DNA from 2 places in the Salipaludibacillus agaradhaerens genome. Region 1 is predicted to be linked to the other one. Evidence: predicted binding sites of a transcription regulator. Region 1 holds the regulator's gene; the other holds the start of a gene.

What was found. The regulator LexA, encoded in region 1, represses DNA repair genes until DNA is damaged. The targets are predictions, from matches to a motif close to CGAACATATGTTCG.
Region 2: the regulator LexA is predicted to act here: its motif matches at 4,302-4,315, upstream of BK581_RS18225 (YolD-like family protein).

Annotation. Positions count from the first base shown of each region.
Region 1 is NZ_KV917378.1:348,534-357,571, reverse strand. It holds gene sirA (sporulation inhibitor of replication protein SirA) at 9-455, opposite strand; gene tkt (transketolase) at 853-2,850, opposite strand; gene BK581_RS01710 (DUF896 domain-containing protein) at 3,074-3,319, opposite strand; gene BK581_RS01705 (YneB family resolvase-like protein) at 3,392-4,045, opposite strand; gene yneA (cell division suppressor protein YneA) at 4,042-4,368, opposite strand; gene lexA (transcriptional repressor LexA) at 4,570-5,193, shown strand; gene BK581_RS01690 (DNA polymerase IV) at 5,297-6,532, shown strand; gene katX (catalase KatX) at 6,621-8,216, shown strand; gene BK581_RS01680 (GNAT family N-acetyltransferase) at 8,454-8,915, opposite strand.
Region 2 is NZ_KV917378.1:3,972,066-3,981,103, reverse strand. It holds gene BK581_RS18240 (diguanylate cyclase domain-containing protein) at 1-736, opposite strand, end outside; gene rpsD (30S ribosomal protein S4) at 1,146-1,748, shown strand; gene BK581_RS18230 (cellulase family glycosylhydrolase) at 2,071-3,459, opposite strand; gene BK581_RS18225 (YolD-like family protein) at 4,342-4,680, shown strand; gene BK581_RS18220 (glycoside hydrolase domain-containing protein) at 5,415-6,065, opposite strand; gene tyrS (tyrosine--tRNA ligase) at 6,192-7,463, opposite strand; T-box leader at 7,576-7,787, opposite strand; gene BK581_RS18210 (transglycosylase domain-containing protein) at 8,250-9,038, shown strand, end outside.

The DNA of each region.
Region 1 (9,038 bases):
AGATTAACTCATTTTTGTACAATATCCAAAGCTCTTAACGGCCTCAACCAGCCATACTCATTGTTCTTATAGTTCAACGCTAAAAAATAGTGTTGGTAATGGCGAAGAATTTCAAAAAAGGACGTCTCAGCATCTAAATTGCCATCTGCCTCTAACAAAATTTTATCCTGAGTAACTGTTAAAGTTGCATTACTATGTTCTCTTTTAAAATTAATGCGATGATTATTTCCTATGTTACTGTAATCTTTATTGTGAAAAAGAGTATGATAAATAACTTGATTAATTTGCTTCTCTGGAATTGTTCTTGTAATGTAGTTAATTTGCGATCGCGTGATTGTTTTTAATAGCCCTGTAGCGAGGCGATTTTCTTTAAATAGCTGAAATAATTTCTTTTCCATCCCCCGATACATGAGAGCCACATCTTCTCTCATTAAAACTATTTCATACTTTCGCATACACTCACCTCTCTTATAATTACGCGCTAATTGCTTGACTTTCATTATAAAAGACATTTACTCAAATATTTGTCACAATGTGTGATGCTTATTGACTTGTTTTGTCTAAATGTTTGTCTTTTTATATATTATTCATCTTATAATCATTTATTCATTGCTTTCCTAACCTATTAGCTAGTCGTAATCATAGAGAGTGATGGCAATCATCCATCAGTAGCCCATTCCGTGGGTGGACTGCCGGACATAGGCTACTGAATTAAATACAATAAAAACTCATCAAAAAATATAACTGACATTTACTATCTTTCTTTATCATTTATTAAACATCATATTAAACTAACTAGCTTGTAACTAAAAAAATTACGCCAAAGAAATCCTCTGACGTAATTTTTGTCTATTATTTTTCTAAGAGTTGTTTAAAACGAGTCACCACATTTTCAACAGTAAAGCCATATTCTTGAAGAATGCGGTCTCCTGGTGCAGAGGCTCCGAACTTGTCAATTCCAAGAACCGATCCTTCATCACCAGTATATCTTTCCCAACCAAGAGTAGTCGCCATTTCAATACCTAGACGGCGTTTCAGATGAGATGGCAATACAGATTCTTTATACTCAGCTGATTGTTTTTCGAAGCGATCCCAGCTTGGCATACTGACGACAGAGACAAAGATCCCTTCTTTTTCAAGAGCTTGTTGGGCCTCTACAGCTAACGCTACTTCTGAACCACTAGCCAGTAACAGTCCATTTGCATCGCCATTCGCTTCAGATACAACATATGCACCCTTTTTAACACCCTCATACGCTTTTTCTTTCGTTGATGGCAATGTAGGCAAACCTTGTCTTGTTAAGACAAGTGCTGTAGGTTCATCTGTACTCTCAAGTGCAGCTTTCCAAGCGGCAGCCACTTCATTTCCATCTGCTGGACGGATAATTGATATGCCAGGCATCGCTCTTAAAGCTGCTAGCTGTTCTACCGGCTCATGTGTAGGGCCATCTTCTCCGACAGCAATACTATCATGTGTAAAGACATATGTGACCGGTACCTTCATAATAGAAGATAGACGTAAAGCTGGGCGTAAGTAATCCGAGAATACGAAGAATGTAGCGACATACGGCCTAATTCCACCGTGAAGTGCCATCCCATTGGCCGCAGCCGCCATAGCAAACTCACGTACACCAAACCACACATTTCGGCCACTATAGTTATCTCGACTAAAATCTTCTTCCCCATTTAGCATTGTTTTATTTGAAGAAGCCAAGTCTGCTGATCCACCAAATAAGCTAGGAACCTGTTGAGCAATGGCGTTTAAGACTTCTCCTCCTGAAGCTCTTGTAGCAGGCTTATCTCCTTCTTCATAGACAGGAATAGCCTTATCCCAGTTAGCAGGAAGCTCTCCTTTAATCGCTGTTTCCAACTCTTCACCAAGCTCTGGATAAGCTTTTTTGTATTCTGCAAAGAGATCGTGCCACTTTTCTTCTTCTGCTTGTCCTTTTTCTGCAAGTTGCTTATAATGCTCCCTTACTTCATCTGGTACGTAAAAGTCTTCTTCGAACGTCCATTTATAGGCTTCTTTCGTCATTTTTACTTCATCTCCGCCTAGTGGTGCGCCGTGAGATGCTGATTTACCACCTTTATTAGGTGAACCGTATCCAATGACGGTCTTTACTTCGATTAATGTTGGACGCTCATCTGCTTTAGCTGATTCAATCGCTGCCGAAATCTCATTCAAGTCATTTCCATCTTCCACACGAATCACTTGCCAGCCGTATGCTTTAAAGCGATCTTCCACATTTTCAGAGAATGACTGGTGCAACTCACCATCAAGGGAGATATCATTGGAATCATAAAGAACAACGAGTTTTCCAAGTTTTAAATGACCAGCGAGTGAGGCTGCTTCCGCCGACACACCTTCCATTAAATCCCCGTCTCCGCAGATACTATATGTATAGTGGTCAACGACATTGTAGTGATCGCGATTGTAAGTAGCAGCAAGTTTTCTTTCTGCCATAGCAAACCCAACCGCCATAGCCACACCTTGTCCAAGAGGTCCTGTTGTTGCCTCTACTCCTGGGGTATCTCCTACTTCAGGATGCCCTGGTGTACGGCTTCCCCATTGCCTGAAATTTTTCAAGTCATCGATTGTCACATCATAACCATGAAGATGAAGCAGACTATAAAGCAACATTGAGCCGTGCCCTGCTGACAAAACAAATCGGTCTCGGTTAAACCAATCTGGATTTGTGGGATTATGCTGCATAAATTGTGAGAACAGCTTGTAAGCCATAGGTGCAGCCCCCATCGGCATTCCCGGGTGGCCTGATTGTGCTTTCTCAACACCGTCTATCGATAGTGTTCTTATCGTTGCAATTGATAAGTGGTCAATATTAGTACCCATGAAAAAATCAGCCTCTTTTCTGTTAATATAATGGTCACTTTTTCTCATACATATCATATACTTTCTGGAGAGGTTAGACAACCGTTTTCAATAGATAAAAGTGACTTCTTAAGCAAAGTGTCTTAAAATAGCCACGTTTTAACAGCGCTTTCAATACAAAAGATCCCTCACCGGATTTTCCGATGGGGTAGGTCGTTTGAATATAGCGTCACCCATAGAATATTTAATGTAAGGGCCCATTACTTCCTTTTTTTCTTTTCTCCTCTTTTAATTTTTCAGGTGTCACGTCATTTCCTTTTTTATCTACTACTTTCACAGACGTTAACTGGTTTTTAAATGATTGGCGTACATTACCTAAATACTCCTGACGAAGGTCCTTCTGTTCCTGCTGCTCTTTAAGCGTTAAACCGTCACTTTTCGCCTTCCGTGCAAGCTCATTGATACGTTGTATTTTTTCTTTACTAAGCATTCTCATTCCTCCAAAGTCGTAAGTGTTTCATTTATCTTATTAAACTATAGAGGATGTTTCAACTCATATTCATTATGAATGTTTTCTCTGAGCCTCGTATTCCTTATAACGACGGTGTGCGGTCGCTTTCGAAATGTCGTAACCGAATCCTCTAAGCATAGCTGCTACTTCATGAAATGTCAGACCAGTTTCTCTCAGTCGAACAATCTCTTCAATTGGCACGTTTTTTCGCTTTCTTCCCGCAGCGGCATGGCCTAAATGTGTCAAATTATTTTGAGGCGCATAGCCGGCTTCGACAGCCTTTTTCATACCTCTTTTAATTTTTGCGTTATGTAATTTGCGTTGATATTCTTCCACAACAGACACGATGTCTAAAATCATCGAGTCTGTTTCTGACAAGCTTAATTCACCTTCATCTTTAATTGAATAAATCGGTACCTTCATTTTTTTAAATTGATGAATAAGTGCCATTTTGGTATTCCCTCTCCCAAGCCGTGTTTCATCTTGAATGAGAAGAATATCAGCCGCTCCTTCTTTAAAGATCTCCAATACAGTGAGAATACCATCTCGTTCCGCTTCATAGCCGCTCGCCCGTTCTTCAACAATATCTTTAATGTCAATTCCCCACGCTTTCGCTGCCATCTTTAGCTCATCTACTTGTCTCATAAGAGAAGTTGTCTGTGCTTCCTTATTAGTACTTACTCTTGCGTATATAATTCCTTTCACTCTGAGGCAACACCTTTCATTTCCACCGGGATCGCGAGGCTTTGTCCTGGATATATCGCTTCATTGTCTAATGCATTTTCATTTTTTATCCATACTAATGCTTCTTCAATCGTCATCTCCATCTCTTCCGCTGCGGAACTAGCAATCATCCATAATGACTCTCCTTCTGATACAGTCCATTTAGATGTCATAAAAAATTGCTCCTCACGTCCCTGTACGTCATCGTCTTCCGTAAAATATGTCCATGAGAATAAAAGAGCAGATAACATTAAAATAGCAACAGATCCGTCCACATATTTCTTAAAGAATCGATAGTATGTCATAACTCTCACCTCGAATAAGAATGTTTGTTCCCTTATCATAAACGGAACGAATGTTCGTGTCAAGAAAAAAAGAGAACGTTCGTTTGCGCAACTTGTGTTCTCATGGTATAATATCCCTGTGTTATCGAAAGGTCAGGTTATGTATATGCACACGAATCCGATATTAGTACAAGCTTAAATATATATAAAGAGGTGTTTTACATGTCAAAATTATCTCCACGTCAGCAAGCGATCCTCGAATTCATTAGAGCAGAAGTAAAAGATAAAGGATACCCACCTTCTGTGCGAGAAATTGGGGAGGCCGTTGGACTTGCCTCCAGTTCTACTGTGCATGGGCATCTCTCACGGCTTGAGAAAAAAGGGTATATTCGACGTGATCCGACTAAACCCCGTGCCATTGAAGTGATCGGCTTAGAAGATAATACTGGGTCAGTCTCAAAAACCCTCTCCGTTCATATTCCTGTTATCGGGAAAGTCACAGCCGGTCAGCCGATTACCGCCATTGAAAATGTTGAAGAATATTTACCGATGCCTGCGAGCTTTGTTCAAGATGAACATTCTTTCATTTTGGAGATATCAGGAGACTCTATGATAGAAGCTGGGATTTTTGACGGTGATTATGTGGTAGTTAGGCAGCAAAGCTATGCGAATAACGGTGATATTGTCGTCGCCATGACTGAGGAAGAGGAAGCCACTGTAAAACGTTTCTTCAAGGAAGAAAACCATATTCGTTTGCAGCCCGAAAATGCTACTCTTGATCCTATTATTCTTAACAATGTGCATATTTTAGGAAAAGTTATCGGTGTATTTCGTACACTGCACTAATTCATACACGGGCTATGCTCGTGTTTCTTTTTTATGGGAAAAGAACAAATGTTCTTGTTTTTGTCTCCTCCATTTTGTATTCTAGTGCTTAAGGAGGAATTACATCATGAAAAAAGTCATTTTTTTAGTTGATATGCAATCTTTTTTTGCGTCTGTAGAAAAGGCGAAATATTATCATCATTTAAATCAGCCTCTCGTCGTCTCCGGGGATCCAGAAAGGCGTTCTGGCGTTATTTTAGCAGCCTGCCCCCTTGCTAAGCAGGCAGGAATTAAAAACGGTGAACGACTATGGGAAGCACGAGAAAAATGCCCTAATCTCATCTCTGTCCCTCCTCATATGCAAGAATATATTGATAATTCCCTAGCTATTACAGATATCCTTAAAAGTATAACGGATCTTGTAGAACCATATAGCATCGATGAACAATTCATGGATGTGACCTATTCTCAAAAACTCTTTGGTACCCCTGAAGATATCGCTCGCCATATTCAACATGAGATTTATTTAAAGCTACGAGTCTTTGCTAGAGTCGGGATTGGTGAAAATAAAGTGTTGGCAAAAATGGCATGTGACACTTTTTCTAAACATAAACCGAACGGCATTTTTCATTTAAAAAAAGACGAGATCGAAAACGTTCTATGGCCCCTGCCAATCGAAAAACTCTTTCGTGCGGGCAGTAAGATGGTTCGTCATTTACAGCGTCGTGCCATCCGTACAATCGGTGACTTAGCGCTTACAGACGTAGCTAAAATAAAAAAAGAGTGGGGAATTCATGGTCAAGTTCTTTGGATGAATGCTCATGGTATTGACTATTCTCCAGTCTCTCTGTCGACTACTGACGGACAAAAAGGGATCGGTAACGGGATGACCCTCCCTCGTGATTATCACGAGATAACAGATATTAAAGTTGTATTGTTAGAACTTTGTGAAGAAGTATGTCGCCGAGCGAGGCACGCTCACGTCATGGGACAGACTATAACTCTTGGAGTGACTGGTTCTTCCTATCACATCAAAACAGGATTTCATCGGCAAATCACGATCCCTGACCCTACAAATATTACATTAGAAACATATCGTTTCGCCTGTGAACTTTTTGAAACCTTTTGGGATGGGCAACCCATTAGACGTTTGCATGTGTCACTTACAAACTTAGTCAGTGACGACTCTATACAACTAAGCTTATTTAAAGAAAAACGACCTGACCAGATAAAATTAGGTTATGAGACAGATAAGATCCTCACTAAATATGGTAAAACGTCCCTCGTACGCGCCTCCTCTTTATTGGCCTCTAGTCAGGCTAAGGACAGAGCAGCTAAAATAGGCGGACATTATAAATGAGTCACTTCTCATACTAAAAAAATGTATAAGACCTTTTTTATATGGAAAAATATCACTGTGTTACCACCAAGTATAAGGAGGTTTTTTTGTGAAAGATAAAAACGAAGCAGCCAATCATCACGATGATGATACACTGACAAACAGACAAGGGCATCCTGTCACCGATAATCAAAATGTGAGAACTGTGGGTAATCGTGGCCCCACGACCCTTGAAAATTACGATTTTCTTGAAAAAATCAGTCACTTTGACAGAGAGCGGATTCCAGAGCGTGTTGTCCACGCAAGAGGTGCTGGAGCACATGGCTACTTTGAAGCTTATGGAACTGTAGGAGATGAACCAGCCTCCACCTATACAAGAGCTAAGTTATTTCAGGAAAAAGGTAAACGTACTCCTGTTTTTGTTCGTTTTTCCTCCGTTATACATGGCGGCAACTCCCCGGAAACCTTACGTGATCCGAGAGGTTTTGCCATAAAATTTTACACAGAAGATGGTAATTGGGATTTAGTCGGAAATAATTTGAAGATTTTCTTTATAAGAGATCCACTAAAGTTTCCAGATCTCGTTCATGCCTTTAAACCAGATCCAGTTACAAACCTTCAAGACGGTGAACGGATTTTTGATTTTGTTTCACAGTCACCAGAAGCCACGCATATGGTGACATTTCTTTTTTCTCCTTGGGGAATTCCTGCTAATTATAGATACATGCAAGGATCAGGCGTCAATACGTATAAATGGGTGAATAAAGAGGGGAAAGGCGTTCTCGTTAAATATCATTGGGAACCGAAACAAGGCATTAGAAACTTGACACAGCAAGAAGCTGAAAACATTCAAGCGAAAAATTTCAACCACGCGACTCAAGATTTATATGAAGCGATTGACGAAGGTGATTACCCTGAATGGGAGCTTTTCGTGCAAATTTTAACGGATGATGATCATCCCGAATTAGATTATGACCCCCTTGACCCAACAAAGCTCTGGTATAAAGAAGATGTCCCTTGGCAGCCTGTAGGTAAGATGGTACTAAATAAAAACCCAGAGGACTATTTTGCAGAAGTGGAACAAGCCGCTTTTGGTACAGGCGTGCTCGTGGATGGACTTGATTTTTCAGATGACAAGCTACTGCAGGGGCGAACTTTCTCATATTCTGATACACAGCGTTACCGTGTGGGCTCAAATTACTTACAGTTACCAATTAATTCTCCGAAAAAGCATGTGTCCACGAATCAGCGAGCTGGCCAAATGAACTATTATGTGGACAAAGGTGACAATCAAAATCCACATGTCAATTACGAGCCTTCTATTATTGGCGGTTTAAAAGAAGCACAGCAAGACGGTAAAGATCACACCCCTTATGTAGAAGGTGATGTAAAACGAGAAGCTATCGATCGGCAAAATAATTTCAAGCAAGCTGGTGAAACTTATCGACGATTTAGCGAATTTGAACGAAGTGAGCTTATCAACAATTTGGTAAATGCTTTAAAGCCGTGTCGACAAGACATTCAAGAGCAGATGATAGACCATTTCAAAAAAGCCGATCCTGATTATGGTAGAAGAGTTGCTGAAGGGCTTAAGAAGAAAGAGGATAACAGTGATGAGAGTCATCGGAACCCAATAGGAGCTACTGAATCAGAATCAGCAGTGCGACAGGCAGAAGCAGAAAGTCATCCATCAGACCCTTATTAATTGAAGAAGGCGTGAAAACGAGACAGAGATCGTCGTCTCCGTCTCGTTTTTACATGTACCTTAAGAGCATGTTCTATAGGAACAGGTCTTAACAATCGTAGGAAAAAGAAGTGGTCTTTATAAAGCTACCACGACATTTTCTACTATATATTAGGAAAGCTCATAACAACTTCAAAATCCACAAATTACTAGACTCATCTAACATGTATTCCTTAATTCCAAAAAATTTCTTATAGTCTACAATCGCTTGAAAACACACTCTCGTTGTGTCTCAAACTGCTCTTTTTTATAGAAATTTTTCGCTGACTCATTTTTGACCCAATAGTCTAATTCAACAATGGTGATATCTTTCTCCTTTGCAATCCGATAAATTGAGGCCATTAAAAGTGAGCCTCCCCCTTTATGTCTTTTTTCCTCAATAATACTGATCTGATGAACATAAAGTGATTTATACCCTTTTATAAATGGGTTTTCCGGATAGTCTCGAATTTCGATCCACGCGTAGCCTACTGCCTTTTCATCTTCCTCCAATAGAAGAAAAATAAAATGATCGCTTTCCACCAGTCGATTAAAAACGTTGTAAATGTCCCTTTCATTATACTTATGAAAGAATTCTGGGTAGAGTGTATAATGAAGCTCCTGTACAGGTCTGTTTAGTTGACTAATAAGCTTTGCGTCCTTCACTTGCCTTACTTTCATATAACCCTCCTTATACACATTGTAACTTGACTCTGAAATCACGACCATTGCTCTTGGTAGTGTATTCAGTTCAGCAAGTAAGCGTTAATTTTTCTAAGAATGGTTTTATGATATTAATACCAA
Region 2 (9,038 bases), 3.6 Mb from region 1:
ATGCCCATAATGCGCGAAAGAGCGAATAGGGGACATCCTTTTTTTCAATAATATAAGCCCCCATTTTATCAGAAGACTGAAGCAAACCTGCCAGCGTCATTTGCTCGATCGTATATTGACTTTTCTGATCAGTCAAAGCGGCATTTGTAGAAGCCTCTAACACATAATAGGAGCTAAAAGGATCTTTAAGTAAGACAGCCACGTCGTCCTCTTTCGATACATAATCTTTTAACTGGTGGGCAAAAACATCTGTAAATACATTTAATTCATCGGTATAATGTGTCTCTTTAAGCATGTGTGCAATCTTGTCATGCACATTAAAGGTATGCAAAGAACGTGCAGTCGGAACATTTTCTTTGTTCATTGCCGCCGCCAAATGAATCGACGGCTTTAAGCCGTTCAAGTAAGCTTTCACTTCTCCTAATTTTCTAGCATCTTTTTTAAAAAAGGCACCAAATAACCCCTGCCAACTATAGTCATTATTATGGATAGCCATATCTACTGTCATGATAATATAATCTGCTTCTGGGACACGAAAGCAATCAGGGGACATATGTGAAAATGAATCAGTCATAATAAAGGGGACATCCCCTGTTTGTTTTGACACTTTGACTTCTCCATTATTTTCTGCTAAAAAAAAGATGGCTGGCTTATATTTTTCCGGAATGAGACAATCGTCCTGAAAGACGGTCTCAAAGATAGTCGAAAAATTTAGCGATCTTTCCCCTGTAATCATAGCTTCCCCTTCTCTCTTACGTTGATAAAGTTCGTAAATGAAACTTTAGTATATGATCCATTATACATGAAAATCGTTCTATTTTACTAGTTGTAACTATTACTTTTTTTGATCCATACAATGATTTCTCCATGTAAGCATTATCAAATAGGCAAAACAAAATGATTGTTTGACATAGTCGTTCTCTCCCTTGACTTATAAGCCAAAAAATTATACACTGTACTTTGTGCAAATAAGACAGCCAAAGTAAACGTCATGTTGTTCATTCCATTCCCGCTATTTGTGCGAGGGGTATTGTGTAACCTCTAGCTGTCGAGGCGAAGGTGCCTAAAATGAAATGACGGTATGAACGGGATTACTACTGTTATTTATTTCACAACACTTTCTATATTAAAGGAGGAGCTATATTATGGCTCGATATACTGGACCAAGCTGGAAGATTTCCCGCCGCCTTGGTATCTCATTAAGTGGAACTGGAAAAGAACTTCAAAAACGTCCTTATGGCCCAGGACAACACGGCCCTAACCAACGTAAAAAATTAACGGAATACGGCCTTCAGCTTCAAGAGAAGCAAAAACTTCGTCACATGTACGGCATGAACGAACGCCAATTCCAACGTCTTTTCGAACAAGCCGGTAAACAGTCTGGTATTCACGGTGAAAACTTCATGGTTTTACTTGAATCCCGTCTTGATAACCTTGTTTATCGTTTAGGACTTGCCCGCACACGTCGTCAAGCACGTCAATTAGTTAACCATGGCCATATCACTGTAGATGGTGGACGCGTAGATATTCCATCTTACCGTGTAACACCTGGTCAAACTATCGGTTTGCGTGAAAAATCACGTAATCTTGATATCGTCAAAGCAGCTGTTGAAGTTAACGACTTTACGCCTGCTTACGTTGAATTTGATGCAGATAAGCTCGAAGGTACGTTCACTCGTTTACCTGAGCGTTCTGAGCTTCCAGCTGAAATTAACGAACAACTTATCGTTGAGTGGTACTCTCGTTAATTGGCATACACTGAATAAGAAATACAGAAAAGCCTTAGAAACGTTGTTATATCAATGTTTCAAGGCTTTTTCTTATGTTTTGACATTTATAATATTATGCAGAAAAACACACCAGTTTTCGACCGCTTTTTCGGGAAATGGCAGCTATAAGTACAGAAAAAAGTACCACCAATTAAGTATGGTACCTTGGATATTATCAAATTCGTTCTTAAATATTTTCAATGATTAAATTAATTAATTGTAAAATGAGAATGCCAATCTTCAAATTTAGACTATTGGCATTCTCATTATCTGATTAGTAAATTTTTATCAATTATATTGTTTAATTGAGTGGTTCCCACGGACCGTATGGGTCACCTGGCTCTTGATTTTGTGTCCACCATTTTGCTTGCCATAGCTGGCCGTTATGGTACACAATTTCATCTGTGTAAATTTGCGTTGGGTCCCATGCTGGATTTTCTCCTGGATCACTTGGGGGCGTTGGATCCGGTTCTCCTGAATCTGGATCAGATTTGAGTGGTTCCCACGGACCGTACGGGTCACCTGGCTCTTGATTTTGTGTCCACCATTTTGCTTGCCATAGCTGGCCGTTATGGTACACAATTTCATTTGTGTAAATTTGATTTGGATCCCATGCTGGATACTCTCCTGGATCACTTGGGGGCGTTGGATCCGGTTCTCCTGGATCAGATGGCGGTGTTGGATCGCTTGGCGGAATAGATGCTGATTCTCTTATTTTTTCCCTCACAAATGTACCAGATGGAGATAGTTCAGCCTCTGTCCAACCACCAGTTGGATTTGCACCTGGCATTAACGCTGCAGATGACTCATCTTTATGCGTTAGAGACCAGTTGGCCCAGCTTAAATTTCTTTCATCCATAAAGTCAATCCACACTTGTGCTTCATCTAAAAACACGCCACCATCACCTGTAGCTGCACTTGTTCCCCATTCACTAACAAATATCGCTGCTCCTTGATCTAATGCATAATCTACTTGGTCTCGTAAATTTTGACCATGTGTCCCTGCATAAAAATGAAATGCATACATGACGTTAGGATCTGCAAGCTGATTATCAGCTGCATGATGGACATCCTGACTCCATGTACCTGTACCTACAATAATAATGTTATTAGGGTCATTGTTACGAATAACCGGAATGACTTCCTCTGCATACGGTTTTATTTGATTGTCCCACGTAACATCACTACCATTCGGTTCATTTGCAATTTCGTATATCACATTCGGATAGTCTCCATACAACTCTGACATTTCATCAAAGAAATCCTTCGCTTCTTCTTTATATATATTTGGGTCATTGTCTGAAAGGATATGCCAATCAATGATCACATATATATCAAGGTCTATCGCAGCTTCAACAGCCTCTTTTACTTTTTCCTTTACTGATGGATCATCAATATATCCTCCTGAAGAGGTATACATTGCTGCTCGGAATACATTTATTCCCCAATCATCTCTTAGCCATTTCATACTTTCATAGTTTACAAATTGACCGTACCATTGCAAACCATGGGAACTCATCCCTTTTAACTGAACTTGTTCGCCTCGTTCATTGACTAATTCACCGTTACTAATACTTAATTGCCCATGTTCTTCTACAACTGAATCATTATCAGCAGCAGTCGTGTTTCCTATACTGAACAACGCCACTGTCATAAGCAATACGACAAAAATAGTAGTTATCTTTTTCATATTTTCCTCCTTGTAATGGTTTAACTTTTCATACTGCAACGAAATCGTTTTAGTCTGCACTTTTTAAGGAGTATATGTAGCACCATCACCCTCTTTTTTGCAAAATATGTAACGGAATTCATTGTATAGAACAATTTTTTTTTAGTCAATTTCAAGAATATACCTATCGTCTTTCTTTATTAGTAAAAAGTCATAGCACTTATGATACTGTATCCATATATGGTCATTTTCCTACATAGAATAGCAAACTATTATGATGGCATCCACTTCAACTATTAAACCTTTCCCGAAAAATATTTCAATACTACCCCTGCCTTCTGTCTTTTCTCTATAGCTCTTCTTTTTTCTAGGACAATCACTATTACTATCTTCAAATCTCCATTTTAAAAATGGGTTATTTTATCCCAAGAATGAATCAAAAATTAGATAAAGAAATAACTACATTCTTTTGTTCTCATTTTACCCTGAATAAAGGAAAAAATTAGTTTCATTTCCATTTATACGGACGACAAACCCATGAAAACTAGGCGAAAGTGCTGTTTTACTTTAAGTGATTACTTTTTATAAGAAATAATGACACATGTTTTTAAATACGAATACATAGCTCAATAATAATTCACTAAAAAAACATGTAGAAAGCATTAAACCACTATATATTTAGCACCGTAATCTACTGCTCCCCAAACTAGAATGTGGCTTATATCTTACACTAAACTAGCATTCTTTCACGGGATATGCTGTTAATCACTCGTTTTTTTACGAAAATAGGCGCCTTTTCGCCTTTCCTTTTAATTCCTATTTCATACACCTCTTATATAGGTAACAATAACCAGTTGACAATACGAACGTTTGTTTGTAATTTGGTTATAAAGAGGTGACACCATGAAAAAACACGAGGACATATTTTTACGAAGAGGTAATTTAATGTGGGAAGGGAGCCGAATGATGTTGCCGGAACACATTCAAGCTTTAAGGGAGTACGATCTTGAAAAAGCCGAGGATCCTAAACCTCATTTAACTGAGGATGAACTAACGGACATGGGCCACATCGCCTTTGACTCCATGAGATATACATTAGAAGTTAAACTAACACACTGGCATGAAGGCTATTATACGGATGTAATCGGGATTATTGATAAAATAGATACACAGCTTAAACAGGTTAAAATTAATGATAAGTGGATAAAAATTAACTTGATTAAAGTGATCGAGAGGCTATAATAATGTCATAATTTTCAGTTTAATGATTCTGGTTGTTTAGAGCCAAAATAGGGAGCTTTTGTCGGGATACCACCTGACTTAAAGGATTTATTCTTTGCATACCATAACTTTAAAGAACATTAGTGACAAAACAGACAAATGAAATCTAATAGGTGGCTTGTCATTCTTTGACCTTTAATAAAAAACTCGGTTTAAATGAGGTCTCAACCTTTTTTATAAACCGGCTTCTCTCTACCCTTAAAAAAATCTTGTCAATAATTTAGTTCATTAGTGAAAGTAAAATAAGCGGATATTTTCCGATTAGATGCAGAAGAGGGCTCATTTTGTGGAATATAAGAGGAATTTTTCCGGTTGTGCAAAGCAAAACGACCCATTTCTAAGATTTTCCCGGTCATTAGCGGAATCTCTCCGTCTATTTAAGCTATTATCATGGCTAATGACTATTTAAGAGAGTTTTTTCCGCCTATTTCTAAGATCGGGCTCTTAATCTGATACCCCAAAATAAACCTAACCTTCATACCTCATGCCATCACTAACATTGTATCTACGCCCGTGAGTCGAACAGAGTATTCTCTCGTCTAAATATGTCACTCTCCTCTCTATTTTGAGACGGAAGGTTTACGGACGGTTATCTGTGATAAAAAAATCATGGTAGGACAAATAGGGATGGTCTCCTAAGTACACACTTATCGGGACCACCCCCTTCCTCCATATAAGAATAGACCACTCGCATCCTAAAACAGACTATTAAACAACCGTTCCTCCATAAGAACGGTATCTATCGGGCAAGCTGCGGCGTCCCGACCATATTGCCAGGCCCACACATTCCCCCCGCACTCAGGAGCTTCTGGGTTATAAACAGGGGTGTTCGCTTTTGTCGTGACGCCCGGTTCAGGTTCGGCACTCCACAAGACTGTTTGAAACCTAACATTTTCACTTTGTTCCTGTGCCTCACAAAACGCTTCATTAAAATCCCCTTCGATCGGGTCGTTATAGTACCCCGGACGGAAGCTGCTATCGACAAAGGCATCCGCCCAGCCAATTAGCCAATCTGCATCGATATTAAAGAAATTTTCCAAGTTGGCAAAAATAAAAATATCTCCTGTTATTCCTAGTCTTTGGGCGTGAAAAATCGCGTTCCTTGCTGCCACCCTGCCTTGTGTATAGCCTAATGCTTCGCTAAAATCATTATAAATCGGCATCAATTTAATTCCCACACCTTGCAAAAATGCAATTTCCTCACGTGTAAGCCCTTCATTAACGTTCGGAACAGTTGTCAAATATCTGCCCCAAAAATCCGGCTGGCCAAAATTAGCTACTACACACGCGTACAATGCTTGATCAACATCTGTGGCAGAGTCCACCCCCCAGTAAAGATTTCTCATCCGCTCACCTCCTTCTCCACATTATATGAACAGCAAACGAGGTAGGTGTTTGTACCGATGCCTTCTACATGTTAGTGGAAAATTTAAAAACAATAAAAACCAGATGCCGAAACATCTGGTTAACGATTATTTTATAAGATAAAACTTTTTCTTTCCGCGACGAATGATCGTAAATTGACCATCGATTTTATCATCCATCCCCATCTGCTTATCTATATCTTGGCAACGATCACCATTAATATAAACGGCACCATTCTTAATATCTTCACGTGCTTGACGTTTAGATGGTGAAATCCCTGCATCCACTAGCAAATCAACCAGACTTTTTTCAGGTTCTGGCATGTCATAAGATGGTACATCCTTAAAACCTTGCAGCACTTCTTCACCCGTTAACTCTTTTAAATCACCGCCGCCAAATAATGCCTCACTAATCCGCTTTGCCTGTTTAACAGCTGCTTCACTATGCACAAAAGCTGTTAATTCTTCAGCTAAACGACGGTGTGGAAGTCGCTCATGCGGACGCTCTTTTAATTCGATCTCCAATGCCTCAATTTCTTCACGCGTTAGAAATGTAAAATACTTCAGGAATTTAATAACGTCTTGATCATCTGTATTTAACAAAAATTGATAAAATTCGTACGGGGACGTTTTCTCTGGATCGAGCCAAATCGCTCCTCCTTCAGTTTTACCAAACTTCGTACCATCTGCCTTTGTTACAAGTGGAATCGTAAAACCAAATGCTTTTGGTCGTTCCCCTTCTTCCTCACCTGACATACGGCGGATTAATTCAAGTCCTGCGGTAATATTCCCCCACTGATCACTACCACCAATTTGTAACTTCACACCTTCTTCTTTGTTAAGACGGTAGAAATCATAAGATTGTAATATCTGGTAACTGAATTCTGTAAAAGATATACCCGTTTCGATTCGTGTCTCTACAGATTCTTTAGCAAGCATATAATTTAGTCCAAAATATTTACCCACATCTCTCAGGAAATCAATAACTGTCATGGAACCAATCCAGTCGTAGTTATTAACAAGTGTCGCAGCGTTCGTGCCATCGAAGTCAAGGAAACGTTGAAGCTGCGTTTTTATTTTGTCGCTATAGCCTTCCACAACTGCTTGTTCATTTAATGTCCGTTCTGCTTTTTTTCCGCTAGGATCACCGATTAAACCAGTGGCGCCACCTACTAACGGATACGGTTTATGCCCTGCCAACTGAAAACGTCTCAATGTCAAAATCGTTAATAGGTGACCGATATGAAGGCTGTCACCAGTGGGGTCAAAACCACAGTACAACTTAACTGATTCTTTGTCTATCAGTTCTTTCAAGCCTTCTTCATCTGTCATTTGGTTAACAAGCCCACGAAACGTTAAATCTTCAAGTAATGTTGTCATTTTTTTCCACCCTAACTTTAATTTAATAATTCCACAGTTATTTGTACCTTTTATAAGAAAGTTATCAAGGTGCTTTCGTTTCTATAACATATAAAAAAGCCCCTTAATAACATTAAGGGACGATGATTAATCGCGGTACCACCCTGATTGGAAAATAGTGCTTTCCCACCTCGAATTGTGAGTTAACGCCTCACCGACGATTTATGTTTCCATAAATAAACTCCAAGGAGGTAATTCGTTTATTGCCTATACACCGGTTCACAGCACCACCGGTTCTCTGGGGCAGGGAGGCATAAACTACTTCATCCTTTTCACAGTTACCATATATAAATGAACTCATTCTGTTCTATATTAATAGCATACGTCCATGTTTATTGTCAATTCTATTTGCTATCATCAACCTTTTAACTACAAAAAAGATATCTGCTATCCACACAATATTAAAGAAGAACAAGCCATTGATTTAGTTAATGAAAGGGGACTGAGTTTGCAAAATAGAAAATGATTCTTTTTTACCATATCTCATATTAAGTGACCATCCGCATATATTTAAATGAATTTTTCTAGCTCACTCATCAAAGAAAAGTGCCTGTTCTCCCTTATTTATCATGCTCTTTCTTAAGTTTAATGTTTTAAAAAAAATATCATAAAACAACAGGCATAAAATATGCCATCACAACAATGGACTTATTCTAACTGACATGTACAAAATTTGTTATTTTTCTGGTTATGCAGCTTTTGAAGGTTGTGCTATAATGTTGTTGACTTTTTAGGGGGTTTTGAAAAATGAGTGATCAAAGGTTTTCTGTTAAAGCGTTTTTAAAACGGAAAGAACCTCAATCTGTCATAAAAGGGGTCCGTGTTACCTCGAAGGTTTTTTGGAATTTATTTTTGATTTTTTCCACACTTGCCCTTATCTCTCTTTTCTTTATTGGAGGGGCTGCAGCCGGTTATTTTGCATCACTTGTACAAGATGAACCGATTCGCAGTTTTGAAGACATTCAAAATGATATTTATGACTATGAGGAAGCAACCGAAATATATTTTGCAAACGACGTATATTTAGGGGATTTACCAAGTCCTTTAGAACGAAGAGAAGTAAATTTAGAGGATATTTCTCAACATTTAATTGATGCGGTGATTGCCACTGAGGATGAATACTTCTATGAACACGAAGGCATTGTACCTAAAGCATTATTTAGAGCCGTTTATCAAGACTTCTCTAATGCTGATACTCAAACTGGTGGGAGTACTTTAACGCAGCAATTAATCAAAAATCAAGTTTTAACAAGCGACGTGACACACGATCGGAAAGCTCTTGAAATACTCTTAGCGATTAGAACAGAAAATTTCTTTGAAAAAGACGAGATTCTGGAAGCTTATTTAAATGTCGTCCCTTTCGGTAGGAATGCCAATGGAAGGCAAGTAGCTGGCGCGCAATCAGCAGCTCAAGGTATTTTCGGTGTTGATGCCTCTGAATTAAATATTGCGCAATCGGCCTTTATTGCCGGATTGCCACAGAGTCCATTTGCCTATACACCTTTTACTTCTCAAGGAGTGGTGAAAGAGGACTTT